Regions from separate parts of the Achromobacter sp. NPDC058515 genome, predicted to be linked through region 1. Evidence: predicted binding sites of a transcription regulator. Region 1 holds the regulator's gene; each other region holds the start of a gene.
What was found. Region 1 encodes LexA, which represses DNA repair genes until DNA is damaged. Its sites were predicted from a motif close to ACTGTATNNNNATACAGT; they were not measured.

Region 1 (7,749 bases):
TATGGACTGGTGGACAAGGTGATGCACTCCCGTTCGGAAGGCTGACTTCCCGGTTGATCCAGACCCCCTGCCATCATGTTTGAGTAAGCGCATGCGCTAGACCTCTTTCCCGGTCTGGCGCATCTTTACCTGAGATACGAAACAAATATGCCTGAAAAAAAGGGATCGGCAGACGCAAAAGTGCTGCATTGCTCGTTTTGCAATAAAAGCCAGCATGAAGTCCGCAAGCTGATCGCGGGTCCGTCGGTGTTCATCTGCGATGAATGCATAGACCTGTGCAACGACATCATCCGCGAGGAAGCGCAGGCTACCGCGCGCGCGGCGATTCGTTCCGAACTGCCCACTCCGGCCGAAATCAAGACTTTCCTCGACCAGTACGTCATTGGGCAGAACTCGCCCAAGCGCATGCTGGCCGTGGCCGTCTACAACCACTACAAGCGCATTCGCCACGGCGAGATCAAGGGCGACGAAGTCGAGCTGTCCAAGAGCAACATCATGCTCATCGGCCCCACCGGGTCGGGCAAGACGCTCCTGGCGCAGACGCTGGCGCGCATGCTGAATGTGCCGTTCGTCATGGCTGACGCCACCACGCTGACCGAAGCCGGCTACGTGGGCGAAGACGTCGAGAACATCATTCAGAAGTTGCTGCAGAACTGCAACTACGAAGTGGAAAAGGCGCAGCGCGCCATTATCTACATCGATGAAATCGACAAGATTTCCCGCAAGTCCGACAACCCGTCCATCACCCGCGACGTGTCGGGCGAGGGCGTGCAGCAGGCCTTGCTGAAACTGATCGAAGGCACCGTGGCTTCGGTGCCCCCGCAGGGCGGCCGCAAGCATCCCAACCAGGACTTCGTCCAGGTGGATACGACCAACATCCTGTTCATCGTGGGCGGCGCCTTCGACGGACTGGAAAAGGTCATCCGCGACCGCACCGAAAAGTCCGGCATCGGCTTCTCGGCTTCCGTGCGCGCCAAGTCGGAACGCGGCGTGGGCGAGCTCTTCTCCGAAGTCGAGCCGGAAGATCTGATCAAGTTCGGCCTCATCCCCGAGCTGGTCGGCCGTCTGCCGGTCGTCGCCACGCTGGACGAGCTGGACGAAGCGGCCCTGGTGCAGATCCTGACCGAGCCCAAGAACGCCTTGCTCAAGCAATTCCAGAAGCTGTTCGCCATGGAAGGCGCCGAGCTCGACGTGCGGCCCGCCGCACTGAAGGCCATCGCCCGCAAGGCGCTCAAGCGCAAGACTGGGGCCCGCGGCCTGCGGTCCATCATCGAGCAGGCATTGCTCGACACCATGTATGACCTGCCTTCCCAAGGCAACGTCAAGCGCGTGGTGCTGGACGACGGCGCCATTGAAGGCGAGGGCAAGCCCTTGCTGATCTACGCCGACGAAGCCACGGCTTCGGACAAGCCGGAGCGCGGGGAAGTCCGCGACGCCGCCGCTTGACCGCTGCCTGATATTTCAAAAAAGCCCGTTCTCGTAACGGGTTTTTTTGCCTTAGGGCCGTCCCCAGGTGCAAACACGCTTTTCTCGCGGCGGCGACACCCGCATACTGAGGGCGCTATCTGGGGTTTTTTTCAGCCTTCAGGTTATCCGGACGCCGAGATCTTGAATTTTCGGCTATTGTTCCCATAACAGACGTAACTGACGAGATTGCTCGGGTATTCCCGAACTTCCCGTCCCCGATACGCCGAGTCATACCGAGGAACCTCCTATGTCTGCCAGCCAGACCCTGCCTTCCGACCCGATCGACCTTCCCCTGCTGCCACTGCGCGATGTCGTGGTGTTTCCGCACATGGTCATCCCGCTGTTCGTCGGCCGTCCGCGCTCCATCCGCGCGCTCGAGGTTGCGATGGAAGCGGGCAAGAGCATCATGCTGGTGGCCCAAAAGTCCGCCGGCAAGGATGACCCCACGCCTGAAGACGTCTACGAAATTGGTTGCGTCGCCGGTATCCTGCAAATGCTCAAGCTGCCCGATGGCACCGTCAAGGTGCTGGTTGAAGGCACCCAGCGCGCCCGCATCAACAGCATCGAAGATGCCGATTCGCACTTCACCTGCCAGGTGTCGCCGATCGAGCCGGACGCCATGCAAGGGTCCGAGACCGAGGCCCTGCGCCGCGCGATCGTCGCCCAGTTCGAGCAGTACGTAAAACTCAACAAGAAGATTCCCCCGGAAATCCTGACCTCGCTGGCTGGCATCGATGATGCCGGACGCCTGGCCGATACGATCGCCGCGCATCTTCCCCTGAAGCTCGAGCAGAAGCAGAAGATGCTCGAGATCGTCGGCACCTCCGAACGCCTCGAAGGCTTGCTCACGCAGCTCGAAACCGAAATCGACATCCTCCAGGTCGAGAAGCGGATTCGCGGCCGCGTGAAGAAGCAGATGGAAAAGAGCCAGCGCGACTACTACCTGAATGAGCAGGTCAAGGCCATTCAGAAGGAGTTGGGCGAAGGCGAAGAGGGCGCGGACATCGAAGAGCTTGAAAAGAAGATCATCGCTGCCCACATGCCCAAAGAGGCGCGCAAGAAGGCCGATGCCGAGCTCAAGAAGCTCAAGCTCATGTCGCCCATGTCGGCCGAAGCCACCGTGGTGCGCAACTACATCGATACGCTCATCAACCTCCCCTGGAGGAAGAAGAGCAAGATCAACAACTCGATCAGCAACGCCGAGACGGTGCTGGACAACGATCACTACGGCCTTGAGAAGGTCAAGGAACGGATCCTGGAATATCTTGCCGTGCAACAGCGCGTGGACAAGGTGAAGGCTCCGATCCTGTGCCTGGTCGGCCCTCCGGGCGTGGGCAAGACCTCGCTTGGGCAGTCCATCGCCAAGGCGACGAACCGCAAGTTCGTCCGCATGGCGCTGGGCGGCGTGCGCGACGAAGCCGAAATCCGCGGCCACCGTCGTACGTACATCGGCTCCATGCCCGGCAAGATCGTGCAGAACATGTCGAAGGTCGGCGTGCGCAATCCCCTGTTCCTGCTTGATGAAATCGACAAGCTGGGCATGGATTTCCGCGGCGATCCCTCGTCGGCGCTGCTCGAGGTGCTGGACCCGGAACAGAACCACACGTTCCAGGACCACTACATCGAAGTCGACTTCGACCTGTCCGACGTCATGTTCGTGGCGACCAGCAACACGCTGAACATCCCGCCCGCGCTTCTGGACCGCATGGAAGTTATCCGCCTGTCGGGTTACACCGAGGAAGAGAAGATCCACATTGGCCGCGACCATCTGCTGCCCAAGCTGATGAAGAACAACGGCGTGAAGGACAGCGAGCTCACGGTGGACGACAGCGCGCTGCGCGATATCGTGCGCTATTACACCCGCGAGGCCGGCGTGCGTGCGCTCGAACGCGAAGTGGGCAAGATCTGCCGCAAGGTCATCAAGCAGTTGCTGACCCAGACTGATCGCGCCAAGGCCGAGGGCAAGACCCTTGAGGTCAAGCCGGTCAACGTCACGGGCGACAACCTGAGCGATTTCCTCGGCGTGCGCCGCTACACCTTCGGCATGGCCGAAAAGGAAAACCAGATCGGTCAGGTGACGGGTCTGGCATGGACGGAAGTCGGCGGCGACCTGCTGACGATCGAAGTCGCGGACATGCCCGGCAAAGGCGTCATCCAGCGCACGGGTTCGCTCGGCGATGTGATGAAGGAGTCGGTCGAGGCAGCGCGTACGGTGGTGCGCTCGCGCGCTCGCCGTCTGGGCTTTGCCGACAGCGTCTTCGAGAAGCACGACATGCACGTGCACGTGCCGGAAGGCGCGACCCCCAAGGACGGTCCGTCCGCGGGTATCGCGATCACCACGGCCATGGTGTCGGCCTTGTCGCGCATCCCGGTGCGCGCCGATGTCGCCATGACCGGCGAGATCACGCTGCGCGGCGAAGTGCTCCCGATCGGCGGCCTGAAGGAAAAGCTGCTGGCGGCGCACCGTGGCGGCATCAAGACGGTCTTGATCCCGGAAGAAAACGTCAAGGACTTGGCGGAGATCCCGGACAACGTCAAGAACCATCTCGAGATCGTGCCGGTGCGCTGGATCGACAAGGTGCTGGAACTGGCCCTGGAGCGTCTGCCCGAGCCTTTGGCCGAGGAAGAGGCGGTCAAGGAACCCCTGGTCGCCAAGCCGGCTGAACCCGGTTCGACCGACCCGGTGCTGAAGCACTGATCGCGCTTTACGCCCGAAAGGGCGCCTTCGAAAGAGGGCGCCGCAAAAGAAAACCCCGCCTGCGCGGGGTTTTCTTTTGCCGTTAACGATGCGCCTAGTGCAGCGCGTGGGTGCGGATCAGGCCGACCGCAATGCCTTCCAGGGCGAACTCCTGGTCGGCCTCGACCACGATGGTTTCGAAGTCGGGGTTCTCGGGCAAGAGCTCGATATGGCCGTTCTGGCGCTGCAGGCGCTTGACCGTGACGTCATCGCCCAGGCGGGCCACGACGATCTGGCCGTTGCGGGCTTCCGAGGCTTTCTTGACGGCGAGCAGGTCGCCTTCCAGGATGCCGGCGTCGCGCATGCTCATGCCGCGCACCTTCAGCAGGTAATCGGGCGCCTGGGCGAACAGGTGGGGGTCCACGCCGATTTCGCGTTCCACGTGTTCGGCGGCCAGGATGGGGCTGCCCGCCGCGACCCGGCCGACCAGCGGTAGCAGCAATTGCGCCAGCGCGGGCAGGGTGGCCTGCGTCGGCGCGGACGATGCATCCTTCAGGCGGATGCCGCGCGAGGCGCCGGCGGTAAGCTCGATGGCGCCCTTGCGGGCCAATGCCTTGAGGTGGTCTTCCGCTGCGTTGGGGGAACGGAACCCCAGGGCCTGGGCGATTTCGGCACGCGTCGGCGGAAAGCCGGTGCGCGTGACGGTCTGCCTGATGAGGTCCAGGATTTGCTGTTGACGATCCGTGAGTTTGCTGGCCATGGCGATGATCCGGTGCGAGCGGACTGTACATATATACAGCGCCATTCTGGGGGACACAGCGCAAAAAAGCAAGCCAGCGCGGGGCAAAAGAAAAACGGGACCCGAGGGTCCCGTTTCTGGCGGCAGGCCTGCAGGGGGCCTGCGTGGACGGCGTTACAGCACCGCGGCGATGCCGGCGGCTACCTTGTCGATGTTGCCGCTGTTCAGCGCAGCCACGCAGATGCGGCCGCTGGACACGGCGTAGACGCCGTGCTCTTCGCGCAGGCGATCCACTTGCGCGGCGCTCAGGCCCGAGTACGAGAACATGCCGCGCTGGTTCAGCACAAAGCTGAAGTCCTGCTTGCCGCCGTGCTCCTTGATCTTGTCGACCAGTTGCTTGCGCATCAGGCGGATGCGGTCGCGCATGCCGGCGAGCTCTTCTTCCCAGAGGGCGAAGAGTTCGGGCGTGTTCAGGACCGTCGAGACCACCGTGCCGCCGTGCGTGGGCGGGTTGGAGTAGTTGGTGCGGATCACGCGCTTCAGTTGGCTCAGCACGCGGGCGGCTTCGTCCTTGCTGCCGGCCACGACCGTCAGCGCGCCGACGCGCTCGCCGTACAGCGAGAACGACTTCGAGAACGAGGAGCTGATGAACATGGTCATGTCCAGGTCGGCGAACATGCGCACGACCGAGGCGTCTTCCGTCAGGCCGTCGCCGAACCCTTGGTAGGCGATGTCCAGGAACGGGACCAGGTTGTTTTCCTTGACGACGGCGGCGATCTGCTTCCACTGGTCGGCGGTGGGGTCCACGCCGGTCGGGTTGTGGCAACAAGCATGCAGCACGACGACGGTCTTGGCGGGCGCGGCCTTCAAGTCCGCCAGCATGGCGTCGAAGTTCAGGCCGCGGGTGGCGGCGTCGTAGTACGAATACGTGCCCACTTCAAAGCCGGCGCGCTCGAACAGCGCGCGGTGGTTTTCCCAGCTGGGATCGCTGATCAGGACCTTGGAGGCCGGCAGCAGCTGGCGCAGGAAGTCGGCGCCGATCTTCAGGGCGCCGGTGCCGCCCAGGGCTTGCGTGGTCAGCACGCGGCCTGCGGCGGCCAGTGCGGAATCCTTGCCCAGCAGCAGGGCCTGAGCACCCGAGTTGTAGCCCGCGATGCCTTCGATCGGCAGGTAGCCGCGGGCCGCGGCGGCCTCGATGCGGGCGGCTTCGGCTTTGCGCACGGCGCCCAGCAGAGGGATCCGTCCCTGATCATCGTAATACACGCCCACGCCCAGATTGACTTTACCGGGGCGGGTATCCGCGTTGTATTGTTCGTTCAGACCAAGGATGGGGTCGCGCGGCGCGAGTTCGACGGAATCGAAGAGGGTGCTCATGGGGCTCTGATGAGGTGAGTGGACGCAGTACGAGGTGCTGTGGATAATGAGGGGTTTACCCTGGAACAGTCTAGCATGCCTAAGAGCGCAATAGACCCGAGTGCGGTGGTCCCTGCCGCAGGTCCGGGATTCGTCGATTTTCCTGACAGCCCGTTTCATCTCTATCAGCCCTATCCGCCCGCGGGGGACCAGCCCACGGCCATCGCGGGGTTGACGCAGGGCGTCGAAGACGGCCTGATGTTCCAGACGCTCTTGGGCGTGACGGGGTCAGGCAAGACCTACACCATGGCCAACGTCATTGCGCGCATGGGCCGTCCCGCGCTGGTGCTGGCTCCCAACAAGACGCTGGCCGCGCAGCTGTACGCCGAGATGCGGGAGTTTTTCCCGAAGAACGCGGTGGAGTACTTCGTCTCTTATTACGACTACTACCAGCCGGAAGCCTACGTGCCGACGCGCGACCTGTTCATCGAGAAGGATTCGTCCATCAATGAGCATATCGAGCAGATGCGGCTGTCGGCCACCAAGAGCCTGCTCGAGCGCCGCGACACGATCATCGTGGGCACGGTGTCCTGCATCTACGGTATCGGCAACCCGGGCGACTATCACGCGATGGTGCTGATCCTGCGCACAGGGGACCAGATCGCCCGGCGCGAGATCCTGGCGCGCCTGGTCGCCATGCAATACACCCGCAATGATGCCGAGTTCACGCGCGGCACTTTCCGCGTGCGCGGCGAAACCATCGACATCTTTCCGGCGGAAAGCGCCGAGCTGGCATTGCGGCTGACGCTGTTCGACGACGAAATCGAAAGCCTGGAGCTGTTCGACCCCCTGACCGGGCGCATCCGCCAAAAGCTGCCGCGCTTCACGGTCTATCCCGGTTCTCATTATGTGACGCCGCGCGATACCGTGCTGCGCGCCATCGAGACCATCAAGGAAGAGCTGCGCGAACGCGTCAAGCGCTTTGTCGACGACGGACATCTGGTGGAGGCCCAGCGCCTGGAGCAGCGCACCCGCTTCGACCTGGAAATGCTGCAGGAGCTGGGGTTCTGCAAGGGTATCGAAAACTACTCCCGCCACCTGTCGGGCGCCGCGCCCGGCGATCCTCCGCCGACGCTGATCGATTACCTGCCGTCCGATGCGCTGATGTTCATCGACGAAAGCCACGTCACCATCGGGCAGTTGAGCGCCATGTACCGCGGCGACCGGTCCCGCAAGGAAACGCTGGTGCAGTACGGTTTTCGCCTGCTGTCCGCGCTGGACAACCGGCCGCTCAAGCTCGAGGAGTTTGAAGCGCGGATGCGCCAGTGCGTCTTCGTGTCGGCAACGCCCGCGGCCTACGAAAAAGAGCACGCCGACAACGTGGTGGAGCAGGTCGTGCGGCCCACGGGGCTGGTGGATCCGCTAGTCGAGGTGCTGCCCGCGCGCACGCAGGTGGACGACCTGCTGGGCCAGATCAAGGCGCGCGTTTCGCAAGGCGAGCGCGTGCTGGTCA
Region 2 (7,749 bases), on a different contig from region 1:
GCAGCAGATCGGGACGCGAAAGGGGATGGGTCAATGCTGTCATGTCGGGAGTCTCCTTGATGGGTGCGGCAGGCCAAGCGACTACGGGCGTGGCAGGCTCCGGGCTTGAGTGCCAAGCCGGAGTCCCTGCTACGCCCGCAATCGTCGTGCCTGCCGGCCGAATAACCGGGTATTCAGGGCTGCGCGCCTTACGCCGCGAGCGCCTCGGACAGGATGTCCAGCGCGCGCGCGAACTGGGCGTCGGGAATGGTCAAGGGGTACAGGAAGCGCAGAACGTTCCCGTACACACCGCAGCTTAGCAAAATCAGGCCGCGTTCGAGGGCGCGCGCCTGCACGCGCTTGACCGCTTCGGCGTCCGGCTTGCCGGCCGGGTCGTTCAGCTCCAGCGCGACCATCGAACCCAGGCCGCGCACGTCGGCGATGCCCGGAACCTTGGCGCGCAGGCCTTCCAGATGCGCGCGCAGCTTGTCGCCGAGTTCGGCGGCGCGCTCGCACAGCTTTTCCTCGGCGATCACGTCCAGCACGGCATGCGCGGCGGCGACCGCCAGCGGGTTGCCGGCGTAGGTGCCGCCCAGGCCGCCGGCTGCGGGGCCGTCCATGACGTCGGCGCGGCCGACCACGCCCGAGATCGGCATGCCGCCGCCCAGGCTCTTGGCCATCGTGATGAGGTCGGCCTGGACCGTGTGGTGTTCCATCGCGAACAGCTTGCCCGTGCGGCCAAAGCCGGTCTGGACTTCATCGGCGATCAGCAGGATGCCGTGTTCGTCGCAGACCTTGCGCAGCGCCGTCATCAGTTCGGGCGGCGTGATGTTGAAGCCGCCTTCGCCCTGCACCGGCTCGATGATGATGGCCGCGACGCGCTTGGGATCGATGTCGACCTTGAACAGCAGGTCCAGCGCCTTGAGCGAATCGGCCACGCTGATGGACTGCGTGGCGTTGGGGAACGGCACGTGATAGATGTCGCCCGGCATGGGGCCGAACGACAGCTTGTAGGGGGCGACCTTGCCGGTCAGCGCCATGCCGAGCATGGTGCGGCCGTGGAACGAGCCCGAGAACGCGATGACGCCCGAACGGCCCGTGGCCGAACGCGCGATCTTCACGGCGTTTTCGACGGCTTCGACGCCGGTGGTGAAGAAGGCGGTCTTCTTCAGGCCCGCGATCGGCGCCAGGCGGTTGATGCGCTCGGCCAGCGAGATGTAGCCTTCGTACGGCACGATCTGGTAGGCGGTGTGCGTGAAGTTGTCGAGCTGCGCGGTGATCGCGGCCTTGATCTTCGGGTGCAGGTGGCCGGTGTTCAGGACGGCGATGCCGCCTGCGAAATCGATGTATTCCTTGCCATTGGCATCCCACAGCGTGGCGTTTTCCGCGCGCACGGCATAGAAGTCGCACATGACGCCGACGCCGCGGGGCGTGGCGAGGGAACGGCGGGTATTCAGATCCTGATTCTTCATCTCGGCCTCGAAGAGCATGATGGGCGGTAAAAACCTTATTTAATGCTACGATGGCCCCACTTGTGGGAACCACTTTAATAAATCAGGTAGAACCAATTGCGTTCCATCGTGGGTGACTTGCTGCTGCTGCGCCTGGCCGACGGGTCGACCGAGCCCATGAACAAGCGGCTGTACCGGGGAGTGCGCGAAGCCATCCTCGACGGATCCATCGCCGCGGACTCGCGCCTGCCCGCCACGCGCGACCTGGCGGCCGAGCTGGGCATCGCCCGCAACACCGTGGTTCACGTATACAGCCAGCTGCTGGCCGAAGGCTATACCCGCAGCCGCCAGGGCAACGGCACCTTCGTCAACGCCTCGGTGCCGGATTCCTACCTGGCCAGCGGCCGCCGCTTGCGCCAGGCCGCGCACGCGCAGGCCCGCCCGGCGCTGTCGCCGCGCGGCGCGGCGATCGTCGACAGCGTGTCCGCCTCGCCCTACCAATGGGGCGCCTTCATGCCGGGCGTGCCCGACCTGACCGAGTTCCCGCACAAGAAATTCGGCCGCATTTTCAGCGCCCTGTGGCGCAACCCCTCGCCCGACCTGCTGACCTACGCCTACGGGGGCGGCCTGCCCGCGCTGCGCGAGGCGCTGGCGCAGCATCTGGCGCTGACCCGCTCCATCGACTGCGATCCCGAGCAGATCATCATCACCGAAGGTTCCCACCAGGCCATCGACCTGACTACCCGCATCCTGGGCGAGGCCGGCGAGACCGCCTGGGTCGAGGACCCGGGCTACTGGGGCGCCCGCACCATCCTGCAGGCCAACGGCCTGCGCACGGTGCACCTGCCGGTGGACGAAGAGGGCATGCGCCTGCCCGAGACGGCCGGCGCGCCGCCGCGCTTCATCTTCGTCACGCCGTCGCACCAGTATCCCCTGGGGCCGGTCATGTCGCTGACCCGCCGACGCCAGTTGCTGGCGATGGCGCGGCAAAGCGGCAGCTGGATCATCGAAGACGACTACGACAGCGAGTTCCGCTTCTCGGGGCGGCCCATCGCGTCGCTGCTGGGCCTGGAGCCCGATGCGCCCGTCATCTACATGGGCACCTTCAGCAAGACGCTTTATCCCGGCCTGCGCGTGGGCTACCTGGTGCTGCCCAAGGCCCTGACCGCCGCGTTCCAGGCCGCCCATGCGGAGCTCTACCGCGAGGGTCACCTGATGACGCACGCCGCGCTGGCAACCTTCATCTCGGAAGGCCACTACGCCGCCCACATCCGCCGCATGCGCATGCTGTATGGACGCCGCCGCGCCATGCTGGTCAACCTGATCGAACGGCGGCTGGGCCCCGACTGGCTGCATCGCGACGCCAGCATGGCGGGCCTGCACCTGGTGCTGACCTTGCCGCAAGACATGGACGACCTGCGCGTGGTGGACGGGGCGCGCGGCAAGGGCGTGCTGACGCGCGCGCTGTCGCGCTACTACGTCAACGACGAGGGACGCCGGCCCGGCCTGCTGCTGGGCTATGCCTGCGTGCCCGAGCACGACATTGCGCGCAAATTTGAAGTGCTGCTTGAAAGCCTGGCGGAAGTGGCGCGGGGGAAGTAGTTGTAATGGACGTCTATGTGCAGGATCGCAATCGCCGAAACCGGAAATGGCGCGAAGTAGTGCGCATATCCGGTGTCTGACACCTTTGCCTTGCCGGTGTCAGACACCGCGCGTCCCCGCGCAGGCAGTCTCAGAACGGCAGCAACGCCGACGCAAAGGCCGCCGCATTGCGCATGCCCTGGTCTTCGAAGTTGGTGTTGAACACGGCGTGCGCCTGGGCGCTTTGCGCCGCCAGCCGGGTGAACCGTTCGGCCAGTTCGGCCAGTTCCTCGTCCGAATACTCGTACTGGAAGCGTCCGGAAGAGGCCGCGCCCGATACGTTCCAGGCGGCCGTGTTGCGCCCGTGCAGGCGCAATAGCGCCAGGTCGGGATGCGTGCTTTCCCAGACGGCGGGCACGGTGTTGTCAAAGCCCTGCGGCGCGTCCACCACGGTATGCGCGACGCCCAGCTCGCGCTCGAAGGCCAGGGTGTCCGCGGTGGCGGCGGGCGTGTCGAACCAGCTGCGGTGCCGGAATTCCACCGACACCAGGTGTTCTTCCATGCGCCGCGCGCAGTCGGCCACGCGCGCCATGCCGCGCGCGTCGCGCCGGATCCATGGCGGAAACTGGAAGTGCACGGCGCCCAGCTTGCCGGGCAGGCGCAGGGGCTCCAGCGCGAGCTGGTAGCGCCGCCAGAGTTCGTCGCGCAGATCGGGCGGCATGCGGTCGTGGTAGATGATGGGTTCGGGCCAGTCGGCAAGCTCGCGGCGGATGTCGGCGGGCAGGGCGGACAGCGGCGTCTGGTGGCCGGTGAACAGCCGGAAGGCCTTGATGTTGAAAACGAATTCGTCCGGCGTCCGGGTGGCCCACAGGTAGGCGTTTTCCGGCGTGGGCATGGCGTAGAAGCTGGAATCGATCTCGGCCATGGGAAAGCGCGACGCATAGAAGCGCAGGCGGGCTTCGGCGCTGCGGGCCTCGGGCGGGTAGAAGCGTCCGCAGGCAAGCAGGGTCGGGTCGGTCCAGGAGGCGGTGCCGGTCAGGATGCGGGTCGAAAGACGCATGGCGCCAGGGGGGAATCAGACGGAATCGAAAAAATTCTGTATAAATATACAGTGTTCATCCGCAGCCAGGCAACGCCATGGCTCCCTCATTCCTTGCGGCCGCAGCGCTGCGGCCCCGCTCCATGTCCGACCCATCCAATTTGCCGTCTCCGCCCGCCAACGACCGCCCAGCCGGCCGTCCCGACCCCCTGGCCGACCTCAATCCCGCCCAGCGCGAGGCCGCCGAATTCGGCGTGGCCGGCGCGCCGGGGGACGACGGCGCCCTGCTCGTCATAGCCGGGGCGGGTTCGGGCAAGACCAATACGCTGGCGCATCGCGTCGCGCACCTGATCATGAACGGCGCGGACCCGCAGCGCATGCTGCTCCTGACCTTCTCGCGCCGCGCGGCGCTGGAGATGGATCGCCGCGTGGGCTCGGTGCTGCAGCGGGTGATGAACCTGCGCGCTTCCCAGCAGGCGCCGTCCCTGCCTTGGGCGGGCACCTTCCACGCGATCGGCGCGCGCCTCCTGCGCGATTGCGCGCAGCGCATCGGCCTGTCCGAAGCCTTCACCATCCATGACCGCGGCGACGCCGAGGACCTGATGGGCATGGTCCGCCACGAACTGGGCCTGTCGTCCACGAAGTCCCGCTTTCCGCTTAAGGGCACCTGCCTGGCCATCTATTCGCGCGTGGTCAACAGCCAGACGCCCGTGGACGACGTGCTGAAGACGTCCTTTCCCTGGTGCGCCCAATGGGAAGACGAACTGAAGAAACTGTTCCGCGCCTATGTCGTGGCCAAGCAGGACCAGCAGGTGCTGGACTACGACGACCTGCTGCTCTACTGGGCCGAGATGATGTCCGACCCCGGCATCTCGGCCGACGTGGGCGCGCGCTTCGACCACGTGCTGGTGGACGAATACCAGGACACCAACCGCCTGCAGTCGGCCATCCTGCTGGCGATGAAGCCCGACGGCCGCGGCCTGACGGTGGTGGGCGACGACGCCCAGTCCATCTATTCGTTCCGCGCGGCGACGGTGCGCAACATCCTGGACTTCCCGAACCAGTTTCCCAAGCCCGCGCGCGTCATCACGCTGGACCGCAACTACCGGTCCTCGCAGCCCATCCTGAATGCGTCCAACGCCGTGATCGGCCAGGCGGCGGAACGCTACGCCAAGGACCTGTGGACCGACCGGCTGTCGTCCCAGCTGCCTGAACTGGTGACCGTCAGCGACGAAAGCGGGCAGGCGCGCTGGGTGGCCGACCAGGTCCTGGCCCAGCGCGAGGGCGGCGCCACGCTCAAGTCGCAGGCGGCGCTGTTTCGCACCGCCAGCCATAGCGCCGCGCTGGAACTGGAGCTGACCCGCCGCAATATTCCCTTCGTGAAATTCGGCGGCCTGCGCTTCCTGGAAGCCGCGCATGTGAAGGACCTGCTGTCGCTGCTGCGATGGGCCGAGAACCCGCGCGGGCGCATGGCGGGTTTCCGCGTGGCCCAGCTGATGCCCGGCATCGGCCCCGCCACGGCGGGCAAGCTGATGGACGCCATGTCGGCGTCGGCCGAACCTCTGCGGGCGCTGCGCGAATTCAAGCCGGGGGCGGCGGCGCAAGAGGAATGGGGCGCGTTCGCCGACACCTATGCCGCGCTGTGCGATCCCGCGCTGAAATGGCCGGCGGACGTGGACCTGGCCCTGCGCTGGTACTCGGGCCAACTGGAACGCCTGTACGACGATGCGCGCGTGCGCAAGACGGACCTCGACCAGCTCGCGCGCATCGCGGCGACCTATCCGTCGCGCGAGCGCTTCCTGACCGAGCTGACCCTGGACCCGCCCGACGCCACCAGCGACGAGTCCGGCGCGCCGCTGCGCGACGAAGACTACATGATCCTGTCCACGATCCATTCCGCCAAGGGCCAGGAATGGAAGGCGGTCTACGTGCTGAACGTGGTCGACGGCTGCATTCCGTCCGACATGAGCACCGGCACCGCCGAGGAAATCGAAGAAGAGCGCCGCCTGCTGTATGTCGCGATGACGCGCGCCAAGGAACGCCTGCAGCTCATCGTGCCGCAGCGCTTCTACGTGCATCAGCAGACCGGCATGGGCGACCGCCACGTATATGGATCGCGCACGCGCTACATCACCAATTCGATGCTGCCGCTGTTCGACCACCTGCCCAAGCTGCCCGAACTGCCGGCGGGGCGCGGCGAACCCAAGGAGCCCCAGGCGCCGCGCGTGGACGTGGCCAAGCGCGTGCGCAATCTGTTCTAGGACGCGCAGGACGCAGGCAGGCTGGGCTATCATCGCCCGATACGCATAAGCTGTCCGGCAGGGATCGCATTGTCAGAGGGTGTTTATGTCTACTGAAGAACGTGCCGGCGACCCGTCCAAGAGCGAGGTCGTGGCGTCGATCGCCTATGTGAACGGACGGCGGGACCGCGAGGTTCCCATCGATGAAGTCGGCCAGTACGTCAGCCAGAGCCACAGCATGCTGTGGATCGGCCTGCGCAATCCCGGCCCGGAAATGTTGGCCAAGGTTGCCCGGGAACTCGGCGCCTGCGGCAAGAACCAGGAAGAGATGCTGGAAACCCACCGGCGGCCGAAGATCATCGACTACGGCAACATGATCCTCATTGTCGCCATCACGGTCGAGGTCGAGGCCGAGCGCCCCATCTTCGGCGAGACCCAGTTCCTGATCGGCGACGGCTTTCTGGTCACGGTGCGCCGCGGCGCAACCGCGGGCCACAGCCCCTTGCGCGAGCGGCTGGAGGCCGCGCCCGACCTCCTCAAGCGGGGCAGCGACTATGTGGCGTCCGAACTGCTGGACTGGCTGGTGGACCGCTACGTGGCGGCAGCCGGCAAGATCGAATCCGTCGTGGAAGGCGCGGAGCAGAAACTGCTGATCCGCGGCGCCAAGGACTCCGACATCCGCAGGCTGTACCGGCAGCGCCGCGACCTGCTGCGCATCCATACCGTCGTGTCGCCGCTGTCGGAGATCTGCCGCCGCCTGGCGCGGGTGGAAATGTCCGCCGTGGACGAGCATGCCCGCCCGTATTTCGGCGAGGTCGCCGACCGCGTGCTGCGCGTGGACGAACTGTTCAATGCCCTGCGCGAATCGCTGGCGTTCGCGTTTGAAGCCAGCCTGATGATCGGCCAGGCCGCGCAAAACGACACCACCCGCAAGCTGGCTTCCTGGGCCGCCATCCTGGCGGTGCCCACGGCCATTGCCGGCATCTACGGCATGAACTTCGAGTTCATGCCCGAACTCAAGACCCCCTGGGGCTACCCCATCACGCTGGGCGTGATCGGGACGGTCTGCTCCGTGCTGTACTGGCGCTTTCGCAAGTCCGGCTGGCTCTGATGCGCCCCGGTGTCTGACACCCTGGGAGATGAACCTTGGCCTGTGGCGATGCGCCTTAGGGTGTCAGACACCTCACCCCGGTGTCTGACACCCTGGGAGATGAACCTTGGCCTGTGGCGATGCGCCTTAGGGTGTCAGACACCTCGCCCCGGTGTCTGACACCCAGGGAGATGAACCTTGGCCTGTAGCGGTGCGCCTTAGGGTGTCAGACACCTCACCCCGGTGTCTGACACCCTGGGAGATGAACCTTGGCATGTGGCAGTGCGCCTTAGGGTGTCAGACACCTCGCCATGAACCTTCCCTTAGGGTGTCAGACACCTCCTTAGGGTGCAGACACCTCAGCCGCCA
Region 3 (7,749 bases), on a different contig from region 1:
GCGTGTTCGGCGACGTAGGTCGCCGCGCCGCCGTACTCGCCGCCCAGCGCCAGGCCTTGCAGCAGGCGCAGGACGATCAGGATGGCCGGCGCGGCCAGGCCGATGCTGGCGTAGCTGGGCAGGATGCCCACGAGGAACGTGGAAAGGCCCATGATCACGATCGTGACCAGGAAGGTGTATTTGCGTCCGACCAGGTCGCCCAGGCGGCCGAACACCAGCGCGCCGAACGGCCGCACCGCGAAGCCCGCCGCGAAGGCCAGCAGCGCGAAGATGAAGCCCGCGGTCGGGTTCACGCCGGAGAAAAAGTGTTGGGCAATGATGGCCGCAAGCGAGCCATATAGATAAAAGTCGTACCACTCGAATACCGTGCCGAGCGACGACGCGAAGATGACCTTGCGCTCCTCCTTGGTCATCGGACGCGGATCCGCGGATGGACCGCGGCCTGCCATGGTAGTTGTGCTCATGATGTCTCCTCGTTTTTTGGCCGGCGGTTCTCCGCCGTGCTTGACCCTCCGCCGGCGAGACCGACATCGAGCTAAGCGTCACATTGGGGGCCGAGGCTGACGAGGTTCTGACGGGACCCTTACCCGAATCTTAAATTTGAAACAAAATATGACTATTCCGTGGGAAACTAGGGATAGTCCTAGCCGTCCGCGAGGTCCGGCGTTGGCGCATACAGCGGAAAAATCACGCGGATGCGCGTGCCCGGCAAATCCGAATGCGCGGTGGGATGGTCGCTGATGACGACGCTGGCCTGATGCTTTTGCGCGATCTCCCGCACGATGGCCAGACCGAGGCCGCTGCCATCCGAGGTCGTGCCCAGCACGCGGTAGAAGCGGTCGAACACGCGCTCGCGCTCTTCCGGCGGGATGCCGGGACCGGAATCCTCGACTTCCAGCACGCCTTGCCCGGCAAGGCTGAGCGCGCGCACCGTGATGTGGCCGCCGCGCGGCGTGTAGCGCAGCGCGTTGTCCACCAGGTTGTTGAGCAGTTCGGCCAGCAGCAAGGGATTGCCATTGATCTCGACGGGCTCGTCCGAGCCCTCGAAGCCCAGGTCCGTGCTGAGCGACAGGGCAAGCGGCACCCAGTGCATGGTCTGCTCGTAGGCGATGGTGTTGATGTCGGTGCGGGTCAGCCCGATGGCGCTGGGATTTTCGGCGCGGGCCAGCAAGAGCAGCTGGTTCACCAGCCGGGTCGCCCGTTCGGAGCCGGTCACCAGCTGGCGCAGGCTGGACTGCATTTCTTCGGGACTGGCGTCGCGCAGCGCCAGTTCGGCCTGGGTCCGCAATCCCGCCAGCGGCGTCTTCAGCTGATGCGCCGCGTCCGCCACGAAGCGGCGCTGCGCCTGGACGTTGGCGGACAGGCGGTCCAACAGGTCGTTCATGGCCGCCACCAGCGGGGCGATCTCGGAGGGGGCTGCGCGCTCGTCGATGGGGGAGAGGTCGTCGGGCCGGCGGGCCCGCAGCCGTTGCTGCAGCGCGTTCAGGGGCGCCACGCCGCGCGACAGGCCGAACCACACGAGCAGCACGGCGATGGGCAGCACCACGAACTGCGGAATGATCACGCCCTTGATGATGTCGTTGGCCAGCTGCGTGCGCTTTTCCACGGTCTCGGCCACGATCAGCAAGGCGGGCTGGGTGTCGGGCAGGTTCAGGTCGACCCAGGTGAACGCCAGCCGGATTCCGAAGCCGCGCAGGGTGTCGTCCTCGTATTGGACCTCGCCGGGCCTGGGCTGGCCCACGGTGGCGGGAAGGGGCAGGGCGCGGTCGCCGCCCAGGTATTCGCCGCGGCTGCCCAGGGCCAGCCAGAAGACGCTGTCGGTTTCATCGGCGCGCAGCACGTCGCGCGCGGCGTCGGTCATCTTCAGGACGGCGCGGCCGTCCTGGGCGTGGACCTGCCGCGTCAGCACATGGAGATTGTTGGCAAGCGCCCGGTCGTAGGGAACGTTGGCGATGTTCTGCGCGACCACGTAGGTGATGGCCACGCTCATCGGCCACAAGAGGAAGAGCGGCGCGAGCATCCAGTCCAGGATCTCGCCCAGCAGGGAACGCTGGGGCGGCGCGAAGCTCGGGCCCTTGGACCCGGCTTGCATGACATCCAGCGCTTCCTGGTTGAGCGGCTCTGGAGGCGCAGGCTCAGCTTGCGAGGTACGCCGCACCCTGGTCCCGCTCAAGACAGTAGCCCAGGCCGCGCACGGTCACGATCTTCACGCCGCTGGGTTCGAGCTTCTTGCGCAGGCGATGCACATAGACCTCGATGGCGTTGGTGCTGACTTCCTCGCCCCATTCGCAGAGGTGGTCGACGAGCTGCGTCTTGCTGACCATGCGCCCGCTGCGGGTCAGGAGGATTTCGAGCAGGCTGACTTCGCGGGCGGACAAATCCAGCGTCTGATCGTCCACGATGGCCACGCGGCCGGTCTGGTCGAACAGCAGCCGGCCATGCTTGAGCATCGTGGCGCCGCCGCCGGCGCCGCGCCGGGTCAGCGCCCGCACGCGGGCTTCGAGTTCGGACAGCGCGAAGGGCTTGGCCATATAGTCGTCGGCGCCCAGGTCCAGGCCCTTGACGCGCTGTTCGATGCTGTCGGCCGCGGTCAGGATGAGCACGGGCAGGGCGGAATTGCGGGCGCGCAGGCGGCGCAGCACTTCCAGCCCCGCCAGTTGGGGCAAACCGAGGTCGAGGATGAGCAGGTCGAATGCCTGGGCGGCCAGCGCGGAATCGGCCGCGAGCCCGTCGCGTACGGCATCCACGGCGTAGCCGTTGTGGCGCAACGACCGGGACAGGCCGTCGGCCAGGATGCTGTCGTCTTCGGCAATCAGAATACGCATGGGCTGCTGCAAATAGGGAACCCCACGCCGCGCGCGCTTGCCGCCTCTTGGGCGCTTTCCGCCTTGGAGCGGCCCGGCGGCGGAAAAGGGGCAAAATACCGGGATTGCTTTCGATTCTGTCATATGCCGCAATGCTTGCCCACTCAGGGTATACGTGCAAAAGACTGGCACACTGGGTTTTTGTACAGTACAATCCGATGCCATAATCTGATCCGTAGCTCAAAGCATCCGCCGGCCCTCTGACAGATCCGCGCCAAACCCGCGCCAAACCCGCGCCAAACCCGCGCCAGGTCCGTAGCCAGACCCATAGCCAGACCCGTAATCCCCTTCGACACCCAGATACGTTACAGACAGGACTCTACATGGACGACAAAACCACCAAGGCCGCCGCATCGGAAAAGGCCAAGGCGCTTGCCGCCGCGCTTTCGCAGATCGAAAAGCAGTTCGGCAAGGGCTCGATCATGCGCTACGGCGACAACGAGGTCTCGCATGACATCCAGGTGGTTTCCACGGGATCGCTGGGTCTGGACATCGCGCTGGGCGTCGGCGGCCTGCCGCGCGGCCGCGTGGTCGAAATCTACGGTCCGGAATCGTCGGGCAAGACCACGCTGACGCTGCAAGTCATCGCCGAAATGCAAAAAACCGGCGGCACCTGCGCCTTCGTCGACGCGGAACACGCGCTCGACGTGCAGTACGCCAACAAGCTGGGCGTCAACCTGACCGACCTGCTGATCTCGCAGCCGGACACGGGCGAGCAGGCGCTGGAAATCACCGATGCGCTGGTGCGTTCGGGCTCCGTCGACCTGATCGTCATCGACTCGGTGGCCGCGCTGGTGCCCAAGGCCGAAATCGAAGGCGAAATGGGCGATTCGCTGCCCGGCCTGCAAGCCCGCCTCATGAGCCAGGCGTTGCGCAAGCTGACCGCCACGATCAAGCGCACCAACTGCATGGTCATCTTCATCAACCAGATCCGCATGAAGATCGGCGTGATGTTCGGCAACCCCGAAACCACCACCGGCGGCAACGCGCTCAAGTTCTACGCCTCCGTGCGCCTGGATATCCGCCGCATCGGCTCCATCAAGAAGGGCGACGAGGTGGTCGGCAACGAAACCCGCGTCAAGGTCGTAAAGAACAAGGTCGCGCCGCCGTTCAAGCAGGCCGAGTTCGACATCATGTACGGCGCCGGCATCTCGCGCGAAGGCGAAATCATCGACCTGGGCGTGGCCGCCAACGTGGTGGACAAGTCCGGTGCGTGGTACAGCTACAACGGCAATCGCATCGGACAGGGCAAGGACAACGTCCGCGAGTACCTGAAAGAGCACAAGGCAATCGCCATCGAGATCGAGAACCGCGTCCGCGAGAACCAGGGCATCGTCAGCCGCGCCGCTGAATTCGTGCCGACGGCGGAAGACACCGCCGAATAATCGAAACGATCCACCGGTCGCAGGCGGTTCCTCGCCTGCGGCCCATGCATCGCACCGGGCTCCGCCCGGCAAATTGCGGCAGGCGCCTTGACGGGCCTGCCGTTGTGCATGGCAAGCAGGAAACGCATGAGCTGGAAACCGACTCCCGCGTCAGCCGACCGCCTTCGAGCCAAGTTGGATGACGAATTCGAAACCGTCGCCAAGCCGCAGGGCTTGCGCCGCACGTCGGACGCGCGCGCCGGGCAGGAAGCCGCCGCGCCTGCTGGGCAAGCCGATCAATGGCAGCGCAGCTCCGAACAGCGCGGCGCGGCGCGCGGCCGCCGCGCGGCCGCCGGCGGCGATGAATCCCCTTCCGATGACGGCAAGCAGGCTCGCAAAGGGCCGTCGCTGAAAATGCGCGCGGTGGGTTATCTGTCGCGGCGCGAACATGCGCGTGAAGAACTGGCGCGCAAGCTGGCCGCCTATGCCGAAGACGCCGCCGAAGTCGACGCGGTGCTGGATGCCCTGGAGAAAGAAGGGTGGCTGTCCACCAAGCGCTTTGCGCAAAGCCTGGTGCACCGGCGCGCATCGCGCCAGGGCGCGGCGCGCATCGTGCAGGAATTACGCCAGCATGGGGTCGACGACAACCAGGTCGCCGAACTGCGCGACCAGCTGCGGGCCACCGAATACGACCGCGCGCTGGAAGTCTGGAAGAAACGCTTCGACGCCAGGCCGGACGACCGCGCCGCCTACGCCAAGCAGGCGCGATTCCTGGCCAGCCGCGGTTTCGCGCACGACGTGATCCGCCGCATCCTGGGCGAGGGCGAAGAGGACTGAGGCCGCCGTGCGGCGTGGGGGCCTTTTTGCCGCCGGGCCGCCCCAAGGCAAAAACGCCCCCTCGGGGGGCAGCAAGCACGCGAAGCGCGCGCGGCGTGGGGGCCTTTTTGTCCGCCGGGCCGCCCCAAGGCAAAAACTCCCCCTCGGGGGGCAGCAAGCACGCGAAGCGCGCGCGGCGTGGGGGCCTTTTTTGTCCGCCGGGCCGCCCCAAGGCAAAAACGCCCCCTCGGGGGGCAGCAAGCACGCGAAGCGTGCGCAGCGTGGGGGCCTCTTTCCCCTTATTTCGCCGACTTGATCCCCGACAACGTCTTGAAGCAGACATCGCGGGTGATGGTCAGGAACTCGTCGATGTACGAGGCGTCCGTGTCCTCGCTGCGCACGGTGGCGTACAGCGTGCGCCATACGCCTTGGGGGCCAAGCCGGCAGAGCCGCAGCCATCCCTGGTTCATGTATTCCGTCAGCGCCCAGTTGGGCAGCGCCGCCACGCCCCGGTTGCTGGCGACGAGCTGCGCGATGATGGGCGTCAGTTCCGCCTTGCGGATGGCGGCGGGTTCCACGTCGGCGGGGTCGAGGAACGCCGTGAAGATGTCCAGGCGCTGCTTGTCCACCGGATAGGTGATGAGCGTCTGGTCGGCCAACTGGTCCGGCATGATGAATTTGCTGCCGGCCAGCGGATTCGATTCCGATACGGCCAGCACCAGTTCGTACTTGAACAGCGGCAGGTATTCCACGGCGTCCAGCGGCTGGGGGTCTGAGGTGATGACCAGATCCAGGTCGCCGCGCACCAGCGCGGGCAGGGGAGCGAACGAGAATGCCGCCGACAGGTCCAGCGCCACATCCGGCCATTGCACGCGGAAGGCGTCCAGAGCCGGCATCAGCCATTGAAAGCAGGAATGGCAATCGATCGCCAGGTGCAGCCGTCCGGTGCGTCCGGCCGCCAGGCGCTGCAGATCCCGTTCCGTCGCGCGGATGCGGGGCAGGACCTCGTCGGCCAGGGCCAGCACGCGCAGGCCGGCGGTGGTGAGGCGGGCCGGGCGGGTGCGGCGGTTCAGCAGGGGCGTGCCCAGACGGGTTTCCAGGTCGCGCAACTGGTGCGAGAGGGCGGATTGAGTCAGGTGCAGGCGCTCGGCGGCTTCCTGCAGGCTGCCGCCTTCCCGGATGGCGGTCAGCGTTTCAAGGTGGCGGATTTCTAGCATGTGCGTGGGAAAGGCATGGCGAACCCGCGCCGGCGCGGGATTCCGGCTCCGAACCCCCGAGGGCCGGAATGAGCTTATATTGTATGAGGGTTTCTCATTTTATGAATGTAGACATTGATTTTGATTCATTTTGGTTTGGCCTCAGAATAGCCTTCACTTGAACAAATTTTGTCTAACGGCGGTGTTGTCATGACTACTATTCATAATTTGGGATTCCCCCGCATTGGCGCCCAGCGCGAATTGAAGCGCGCTGTCGAGGCCTATTGGGCCGGCAAGCAGACTGCAGAAGCGCTGGAAGAAACCGGCCGCGAACTGCGCGCCAAACATTGGAAGCTGCAAGCCGAGGCCGGCCTGAAGTTCGTGCCGGTCGGCGACTTCGCCTGGTACGACCAGATCCTGGAATGGACCACGCTGCTGGGCGCGGTGCCCGCCCGCTTCGGCCAGAAGGACAATGAGCCGGTTGCGCTGGACACGCTGTTCCGCATGGGCCGCGGCCGCGCGCCGACCGGCAAGCCCGCCGCCGCTTGCGAAATGACCAAGTGGTTCGATACCAACTACCACTACATCGTGCCGGAACTGGTTCCGGGCCAGACTTTCCGCATCGCCCGCGAATCCCTGTTCGAGCAGATTCAGGAAGCGCAGGAACTGGGCCTGGCCGTCAAGCCGGTGATTCCCGGTCCGCTGACCTGGTTGTACCAGGGTAAGGGCGATGCCTTTGCCGACGGCGCCGCCGATGCGGGCAAGCTGCAGCTGCTGGCCTCGCTGCTGCCGGTGTACGAAGAAGTGCTGGCCCGCTTTGCGAAGCTGGGCGTGCAGTGGGTGCAGATCGATGAGCCCATCCTGGCGCTGGATCTGCCGCAAGCCTGGCGCGATGCTTTCCGGCAGGTCTACGCCACGCTGTCCGCAAGCTCGGTCAAGCTGCTGGTCGCGACCTATTTCGACGGCCTGAAGGACAACCTGCCCACCGCGCTGGCGCTGCCCGTGGCCGGCCTGCACGTGGATCTGGTCCGCGCGCCGGAGCAACTGGCCGAAGTGGTTGCCGGCCTGGGCGCCGAGCAGGTGCTATCCGCCGGCGTCATCAACGGCCGCAACATCTGGCGCACCGACCTGGACGCCGCCATTGCCACCCTGGCTCCGGTCAAGCAGCAGCTGGGCGACCGCCTGTGGCTGGCGCCGTCGTGCTCGCTCTTGCACGTGCCGGTGGACCTGGCCAACGAGACCGAACTGGACGCCGAGTTGAAGAGCTGGCTGTCGTTCGCCGCGCAGAAGCTGGAGGAACTGAGCCTGTTGGGCCGCGCGCTGGATAGCGCGACGGAGGCCTCGGTGCAAGACGGACTGGTCAAGCAACGCGCCGCGCTCGCCGCGCGCCGCGCCTCGCCCCGCATCCACAACCCTGTCGTCGGCCAGCGCATGGCGGCTGCCGCCAGCGTGTCGCGCGACCGCGCGCCGTTCGCCGGCCGCATCGCCCGCCAGCAAGAGGAGCTGGGC
Region 4 (7,749 bases), on a different contig from region 1:
AAACCAATGATTCTACACCAAAAATTCGCCTGAGCCTCAGGTAACATGAGCGCCTGCCCTACGCTTTGCGGTACCCTTCCCCTTTCTGTAACAAACACGTCATCTGACGCTGTTCCCTCATGTCGTACTCGTCCCTGATATTGGTCGTCCTGGCGGCGATGGCCCACGCAACGTGGAACCTGCTCGCCAAGCGGGCGGCCATGGTGGGCGCTCCCTTCGTCTTCGCCTATGGCCTGTGCGCCTCGGTGCTCTACGCGCCGTGGGTGATCTGGGTGCTGATGCATGACGGCATGACCTGGACCTGGCCGGTGGTCGGGGCCATTCTGACGTCCAGCTTGTTGCATCTGGGCTACAGCCTGTGCCTGCAGCGCGGCTATCAGGTGGCCGACTTGTCGGTGGTCTATCCCATTGCGCGCGGCACCGGTCCGCTGCTCTCGACCACGGGCGCCTTCCTGCTGCTGGGCGAGCCCGCCACCAGCACCGGCATCGTCGGCATGTTGTGCGTGGTCATCGGCGTGCTGCTAATCGCCACCCAGGGGCGGCTGGCCATCTTCAAGCATGCGCAGGCCTGGGTAGGCGTGCGCTGGGGCGTGGTGATCGGCCTGTTCATTGCCGCCTATACGGTGGTGGACGCGTACGGCGTGAAGGTGCTGCTGATCAGCCCGGTGCTGTTCGACTGGTTTACCTGTGTCACGCGGACCACCATGATGACGCCGCACATGCTGCGCCGCCGTACCCAGGCCTGGGAATCCATGCGCGGGCACTGGCACCTGGCGCTGGCGGTGGGATTCCTGTCCCCGCTGGGCTACATTCTGGTGCTGTACGCGCTGCGCAATGGCGCCCCGCTCAGCCTGGTCGCGCCTGCGCGCGAAATGTCCATGATGCTGGGCACCCTGGCCGGCATGTTCCTGCTGCGAGAAAAGGTCGGGCCTGGCCGGCTGGCCGGCTGCCTGTCCATCCTGGCGGGCGTGATCCTGTTGGGATCGAGCTGAACGTCGTTCGTCCGCCTGGCGTTTTCCAACAAACGCTTGACCATCAATGACTTAGAAGCCGCCAGCCACGCCCAGCCACATCAGGCCGGGGATCATTGCGCCCCAAGCCAGCACCAGCACCACGTCCGTCACCATCGCCTTCATGGTGACCTGCTGGGACACCGGTTCGACGGTGGCGTTGCCCAGGCAGTGATCGCGGACGGCAGGGGCGGCGGGCATGGCGGGCGCGACCGGCGTTGCCACGGGCACGACGGCCGGCGCCGCCGGCGCAACCACGGCATTGCCCGTCAGCGCGCCCTCTTCGACCGGCGCGGGCGGGAACGGCCACCGGGCCGGCGTCGTGCCGGAGCGCACGCGCTGGCGGGGCTCGATGCCGGCCCCGGACGCCGCCCAGGGCATGGCCAGCCCAGTCAGCCTGGCGCAAAAGGCGCGGGCGCGATGGGCGCTGCGGCGCAGGGGATTCAGCGAGACGACGAGCTCATCCGACAGGACGGAAAAATCAGCGGTGTTCATGGGAACTCCTTGGATAAACGTTTCAGCGCCTTGGCGGACCGCCTTGGCATGCGCGCGCGGGGCAACAGCCGCCTGCGGTCAATCGAACAATGACAACTGGCCGGCCGCCATGGCGCGCAACTGGCGCGCACCACGCCCGTACGCGCCGCTGACGGCGGGCAAACCACTGGGAAAAGGGACCCCTGAAGACGCTTGCGCGCCAACCGGGGATAGGAAATCGGAAGCGGCCGGACCGGCGCCGGATGCGGTTGCCGGCGCCTGGGCGGCTTGGCCGGTGGCGCCGGCCGCGAACAGCGGCGCCGTGGCCCCGGGGCCCGCCGGAGGCTGGAAACGGTCGCAGTCCAGCGCCAGCCGGTGGCGGTTGAGCCCCAGCTTGCGGGTCGCCACGGCGAAGCGCTGGCGCAGCAGGTCGGCCCAGATGCCGGTTCCGCGCATGCGGGAACCGAAATTCGGATCATTGCGGCGGCCGTTGCGCAGGTCTTCGATGCGGTGCAGCACGCGCTGGGCGCGGTCCGGGTAATGCGCGTTGAGCCAGTCCTCGAACAGAGTCTTGACCTCCCAGGGCAGGCGCAGGACGGTATAGCTGGCGTAATGCGCGCCCGCCGCCTTGGACTCCTGGAGGATGTGTTCCATGGATTCGTCGTTGATGAACGGGATGACGGGCGCCACCAGCACGCCCACCGGCACGCCGGCGTCCGTCAGGCTGCGTACGGCTTCCAGGCGGCGCCACGGCGCGGCGGCGCGGGGCTCCAGCGTGCGCGCCATGCCGGCATCCAGCGTCGTGATGCTGATGTAGACGACCACCAGGTTCTGCTCCGCCAAAGCGGCCAGCAGGTCCAGGTCGCGGGCGACCAGCGCGTTCTTCGTGACGATGGTGACGGGGTGCCGGGTTTCCAGCATGAGTTCGAGCAGGCCGCGGGTCAGGCGCCAGTCGCGCTCGATGGGCTGGTAGGCGTCCGTGGCCGAACCGATGTTGATGGGCGAGGGCTTGTAACCCGGCCGGCTCAGTTCGGCGCGCAGGGCTTCAACGGCGTTCGCCTTGGCCACCAGCCGCGTTTCGAAGTCCAGCCCGGGAGAGTAGCCCAGGTAGGAGTGCGTGGGCCGGGCGTAGCAGTACACGCAGCCGTGTTCGCACCCGCGATACGGGTTGACCGCGACGTCGAAGGGAATGTCGGGGGAATCGTTGCGCGACAGCATCTTGCGCGCCTCTTCCGCCGTGACCGTGGTCTTGGGCGCGGGCGGGGTGCAACGCGTATCGGGCAGGATGGGAATGACGACGGCGCCGGGGCGCGACCCATCGGGGGAATTATCGGGGACAGAATCTACGAAGTCGGCGGGCAAACCGGACGAGGACCAGCCATCGTCGACCTGCACGCGGTCATCGCGCTGAAAGCGATGCCGAACATTAGTAACCGCACCCCGACCGCGCAAGGCGGCGGGGGCGGCAGCCGGGGACCCAGAACCGGCGGGAAAAGAATGATCGGTGCGTGCCATGAAAACTACTGTACAAAAACACAGTGGTTTTGACAAGCACCAAAAGCCTTTTCGTAAGACAACCCAACTTTACCGCAAGACGAAGACGACGTCCGAACAAATCGTTTTCATCAGGCGATATGCGCTGGAAACCCGCGCCAGCATTGGATTTGGAAGAAAAACAACACAGAAAATCGGCCCAGAATCCCGTTGTTTTCCCGCCTCTTTCCGCTTATCGCAACATCCCCGCCGCCGCGGTCTGATGCGTAGCCTCGTCAATCAGAATGAAGGCGCCGGTCGCGGGCACATCGTCATAGCGATCAACCGCCAGCGCCTCGCGCGTGGTGAACGACACGCGGCCGATATCGTTCATGCGCAAGGTGCCTTCGGTGTTTTCCACTTCCTGCAGTTCGTGGATATCGCGATGCGACAGCACCGCGCGTATCTTTGCCGACGTCAATCGCGTGCCCGACTTGAGCAGGTACTTGCGCGCCGGATTCAAGGCCTGCGAATCCAGCCAGCACAACTCGGCCTCGAACTCGCGCGACACCTGCGCGGGCGCGGACGCATGCACGATCACGTCGCCGCGCGACACGTCCACATCGCGATCCAGCACCAGGGTGATCGAGTCGCCCGACACGGCCTCATCCAGCGCGCGGTCGAAGGCGCGCACCTCGCGCACCACCGCCGTCACGCCCGACGGCTGCACCGTGACTTCGTCGCCCGGACGCAGCACGCCGCTGGCCACGCGGCCGGCGTAGCCGCGGAAATCCTCCTTGCGGTCGCCATCATGGCGCGCCACCCACTGCACGGGAAAGCGCAGCGGCAAGGCGCGGCCATCGCTGGCCAGGTCCAGCGACTCCAGCAAGGACAGCAACGGCTGCCCTTCGTACCACGGCGTTTTCGGCGACAGCGTCACGACGTTGTCGCCGTTGAGGGCCGACAGCGGCAGCGCGTCGAAATGCGCGATGCCCAGCTTGCCCGCCAGATCCGCATAGGCGTCGCGGATGCGCTCGAACACGGCGCGGTCCCAGTCCACCAGGTCCATCTTGTTCACGGCGACCACGATGTGGCGGATGCCCAGGAGACGCGCGATGGTGCTGTGGCGTTTGGTTTGCGGCAGCAGCTTGCCGTCGGCGGCGCGCGTGGCGTCGATCAGGATGACGGCGACGTCCGCCGTCGAGGCGCCCGTCACCATGTTGCGCGTGTACTGCTCGTGGCCGGGCGCATCCGCGACGATGAACTTGCGCGCGGGCGTAGAGAAGTAGCGGTAGGCCACGTCGATGGTGATGCCCTGCTCCCGCTCGGCCTCCAGGCCGTCGGTCAGCAGCGAGAAGTCGATGCCGTCGCCGGCCACCCGCTTGTGCTTGGAGCGCGAAATCGCATCGAGCTGGTCGGCGAACACGCCCTTGCTGTCATAGAGCAGGCGGCCGATCAGCGTGGACTTGCCGTCATCGACGGAACCCGCCGTGATCAGGCGCAGCACGCCGGTGCCGGCGCCGGAAAGAAAAGAATCGTTCAGTGCATTCATGTGCGTCCCCAGACGCCGGCATGCGCCGGCGCATCGTGCATTCAGAAATAGCCTTCCTTCTTGCGGCGCTCCATCGAGGCCTCGGAAGTCTGGTCGTCCATGCGCGTGGCGCCGCGCTCGGTGATGTCGGTCACCGCCGTCTCGGCGATGATGGCCATGGTGTCGGCGGCGTCTGACGCCACCGGGCAGGTGCAGGAGATGTCGCCCACTGTGCGGAACCGCACGGACAGGCGCTCGACCTGCTCGCCCTCCTGCGGCGGCGTCAGCCGCGTGACCGGCACCAGCAGACCCTTGCGGCGCACCACCTCGCGCTCATGGGTGTAGTAGATCGGCGGCAGCGCGAGCTGCTCGCGCTGGATGTACTGCCAGACGTCCAGCTCGGTCCAGTTCGAGATCGGGAACACGCGCATGTTCTCGCCGCGATGCACCCGCGTGTTGAACAGGCTCCACAGTTCCGGGCGCTGGGCCTTGGGGTCCCATTGGCCGAATTCGTCGCGGAACGAAAAGATGCGTTCCTTGGCGCGCGCCTTTTCCTCGTCGCGGCGGGCGCCGCCGATGCAGGCGTCAAAGCCGAACTCCTCGATGGCCTCCAGCAGGGTCACCGCCTGGGCCGCATTGCGCGAATCGGTCTCGCGCCGCAGCACGACGCTGCCGCGACTGATCGAATCCTCGACGCTGCGCACGATCAGGGTTTCGCCCAGTTCGGCCGCGCGCGCGTCGCGGAACGCGATCACTTCGTCGAAGTTGTGCCCGGTGTCGATGTGCATCAACGGGAACGGAAACCGTCCCGGACGGAACGCCTTCTCGGCCAGGCGCAGCAGCACCACGGAGTCCTTGCCCCCCGAGAACAGCAGCACGGGCTTTTCGCTTTCGGCGGCCACCTCGCGCAGGATGAATATCGCTTCCGATTCCAGCCAATCCAGGTGGCTGCGTTGGATCACAGCAGACATAGGTATTCCCCTAAAACAGATTTTGAATTCATGGGCGGCTTCAATCGTCGCGCGCCACGATACTGATGACCCGGTTGCCCGCATGCAGGCCGCATTCCTTGGAGTCCGACGACTCCCACCACCAGCGCCCTGCCCTCAGGTCTTCGCCCGGGCGGATCGCGCGCGTACAGGGCTCGCAGCCGATCGAGGGGTAGCCCTGGTCATGCAGCGGGTTGTACGGAATGCCCAGCGCGCGGATGGCGGCCCAGACCTCATCCTCGCTCCACTCGGCCAGCGGGTTGAACTTGTAGAGGCCGAAGGCCTTGTCGTCCTCTTCCAGCGGCAACTCGCCGCGCGTCGTGGACTGCGCGCGGCGCTGCCCGGTGATCCAGGCGCCGCGGCCCGACAGGGCGCGCTTGAGCGGCTCGACCTTGCGGATCTGGCAGCAGGCCTTGCGCAGCTCCACGCTTTCGTAGAAGGCGAAGGCGCCATGCGCGGCCACATGCTCGTCGACTGCGGCGGCGACAGGCCTGTACACCGTCACCTCGCGTCCATAACGCTCGCTCACCGCGTCCAGCACGCCCAGCGTCTCGGCATGCAGCCGGCCTGTGTCCAGCGTAAACACCTCCAGCTCCAGGCCAGCGTCGTAGATGGCGTGCGTCAGCACCATGTCCTCGGCCGCCAGCGAAGACGCCAGCGCGGCATCCGGATAGCGCCGCTGGATATCGGCCAGGCGCGCCGCCAGATCGCGCCAGCGCGCCGCCAGGCCGGCGTCCAGTTCGGCGGAAAGAATAGTCGTCATGGCTGCACCGCGAAGATGCGCGCCCGGCGGGGACGCGCCAGAAGGGGTTCGCCGTCGCGCAGGTTCAGTTCCCGGTACAGGTACTCCGGCACTTCGGCCTCGATGATGGCGTCGGAATCCTGGCGGGCGAGTTCCAGGTAGGCGCTGGGCCCGGCCAGATAGGCGTGCGAGAGGCGCACGGCAATCCCGTCGGCATCCGCGCGGTAGCGCTCGATATCGAATTCGTGCGGCCGCACATAGGCGGTGGCGCGCTGGGCGTCGGCGTGCGGCAGCTCGGGGGCCGGCAGCGACAGGCCGGCGCCTTCCCACACGCCGCGCGTGGCCACGCCCTGCAACTGGTTCACGTCGCCCAGAAAGCCGTAGACGAACGGCGTGGCCGGACCTTCCCACACCTCGCGCGGCGTGCCCACCTGCTCGATCCGGCCCGCGTTCATCAGCACCACGCGGTCCGATACCTCCAGCGCCTCTTCCTGGTCATGCGTGACGAACACGCTGGCCACGTTCAGTTCGTCGTGCAGCCGGCGCAGCCAGCGCCGCAGCTCCTTGCGCACCTTGGCGTCCAGCGCGCCAAAGGGCTCGTCCAGCAGCAGCACGCGCGGCTCGACGGCCAGCGCGCGCGCCAGGGCGATGCGCTGGCGCTGTCCGCCCGACAACTGCGCCGGATAGCGGTCCGCCAGCCAGTCCAGCTGCACCAGGCTGAGCAGGTCGTGCACCTTGCGCTTGATCTGGTCTTCGGACGGGCGCTGCGAGCGATGCTTGACGCGCAGGCCGAAGGCCACGTTCTCGAAAACCGTCATGTGCTTGAACAGCGCATAGTGCTGGAACACGAACCCCACCTGGCGCTGGCGGACGTCCACGGCCGTGGCGTCCTCGCCAGCGAACAGCACGCTGCCGGAATCGGCCGACTCCAGCCCCGCGATGATGCGCAGCAGCGTCGTCTTGCCGCAGCCCGACGGCCCCAGCAGCGCCACCAGCTCGCCCGTCTCGATATGCAGCGAAACGTCGTTGAGCGCGCGGAACTGGCCGAACCGCTTGGATAGATTGCGAACTTCGATACTCATGCCTGTCTCCTTCGTATCCGTCGCGTCAGGCGACGGCCGGCTTGATGGCCACCGCGGGGCCCGGGTACTCGACCGGCTGGTCGGCGCCCTGCATCAGGCGCGCATTGCGCCACTCGACCACGTTCTTCGCCACCAGGGTCACCAGCGCCAGCAGGGCCAGCAGCGAAGCGACGGCGAACGCCGCGGAGTACTGGTATTCGTTGTAGAGAATTTCCACATGCAGGGTCATCGTGTTGGTCAGCCCCCGGATCTGCCCGGACACCACCGACACCGCCCCGAATTCGCCCATGGCCCGCGCGTTGCACAAGATGGCGCCGTACAGCAGGCCCCACTTGATGTTCGGCAGGGTCACGCGCCAGAAGATCTGCCAGCCGCTGGCGCCCAGGGTCAGCGCGGCCTGCTCTTCCTCGCTGCCTTGCGCCTGCATCAGCGGAATCAGCTCGCGCGC

Region 2: a site for LexA is predicted at 4,107-4,124, ahead of ACFWP0_RS16875 (ATP-dependent helicase). Genes of this name have one in related genera too.
Region 3: a site for LexA is predicted at 2,997-3,014, ahead of recA (recombinase RecA). Genes of this name have one in related genera too.
Region 4: a site for LexA is predicted at 3,007-3,024, ahead of ACFWP0_RS10240 (PA0069 family radical SAM protein). Genes of this name have one in related genera too.

The regions. Positions count from the first base shown of each region.
Region 1 covers NZ_JBHXNI010000006.1:43,841-51,589, forward strand. Annotated here, with positions in the region: gene clpP (ATP-dependent Clp endopeptidase proteolytic subunit ClpP) at 1-45, shown strand, start outside; gene clpX (ATP-dependent Clp protease ATP-binding subunit ClpX) at 148-1,446, shown strand; gene lon (endopeptidase La) at 1,715-4,165, shown strand; gene lexA (transcriptional repressor LexA) at 4,260-4,904, opposite strand; gene ACFWP0_RS12590 (amino acid aminotransferase) at 5,058-6,257, opposite strand; gene uvrB (excinuclease ABC subunit UvrB) at 6,333-7,749, shown strand, end outside.
Region 2 covers NZ_JBHXNI010000009.1:88,229-95,977, forward strand. Annotated here, with positions in the region: gene ACFWP0_RS16855 (NAD-dependent succinate-semialdehyde dehydrogenase) at 1-43, opposite strand, end outside; gene ACFWP0_RS16860 (4-aminobutyrate--2-oxoglutarate transaminase) at 189-1,451, opposite strand; gene ACFWP0_RS16865 (PLP-dependent aminotransferase family protein) at 1,548-3,032, shown strand; gene ACFWP0_RS16870 (DUF72 domain-containing protein) at 3,163-4,071, opposite strand; gene ACFWP0_RS16875 (ATP-dependent helicase) at 4,194-6,311, shown strand; gene ACFWP0_RS16880 (magnesium and cobalt transport protein CorA) at 6,397-7,401, shown strand.
Region 3 covers NZ_JBHXNI010000004.1:213,196-220,944, reverse strand. Annotated here, with positions in the region: gene ACFWP0_RS09730 (MFS transporter) at 1-449, opposite strand, end outside; gene ACFWP0_RS09725 (sensor histidine kinase N-terminal domain-containing protein) at 644-2,020, opposite strand; gene ACFWP0_RS09720 (response regulator transcription factor) at 2,136-2,825, opposite strand; gene recA (recombinase RecA) at 3,188-4,249, shown strand; gene recX (recombination regulator RecX) at 4,376-5,065, shown strand; gene ACFWP0_RS09705 (LysR family transcriptional regulator) at 5,344-6,261, opposite strand; gene metE (5-methyltetrahydropteroyltriglutamate--homocysteine S-methyltransferase) at 6,451-7,749, shown strand, end outside.
Region 4 covers NZ_JBHXNI010000004.1:317,957-325,705, forward strand. Annotated here, with positions in the region: gene ACFWP0_RS10230 (EamA family transporter) at 120-992, shown strand; gene ACFWP0_RS10235 (hypothetical protein) at 1,044-1,505, opposite strand; gene ACFWP0_RS10240 (PA0069 family radical SAM protein) at 1,584-2,999, opposite strand; gene ACFWP0_RS10245 (sulfate adenylyltransferase subunit 1) at 3,211-4,509, opposite strand; gene cysD (sulfate adenylyltransferase subunit CysD) at 4,551-5,459, opposite strand; gene ACFWP0_RS10255 (phosphoadenylyl-sulfate reductase) at 5,500-6,240, opposite strand; gene ACFWP0_RS10260 (sulfate/molybdate ABC transporter ATP-binding protein) at 6,237-7,301, opposite strand; gene cysW (sulfate ABC transporter permease subunit CysW) at 7,327-7,749, opposite strand, start outside.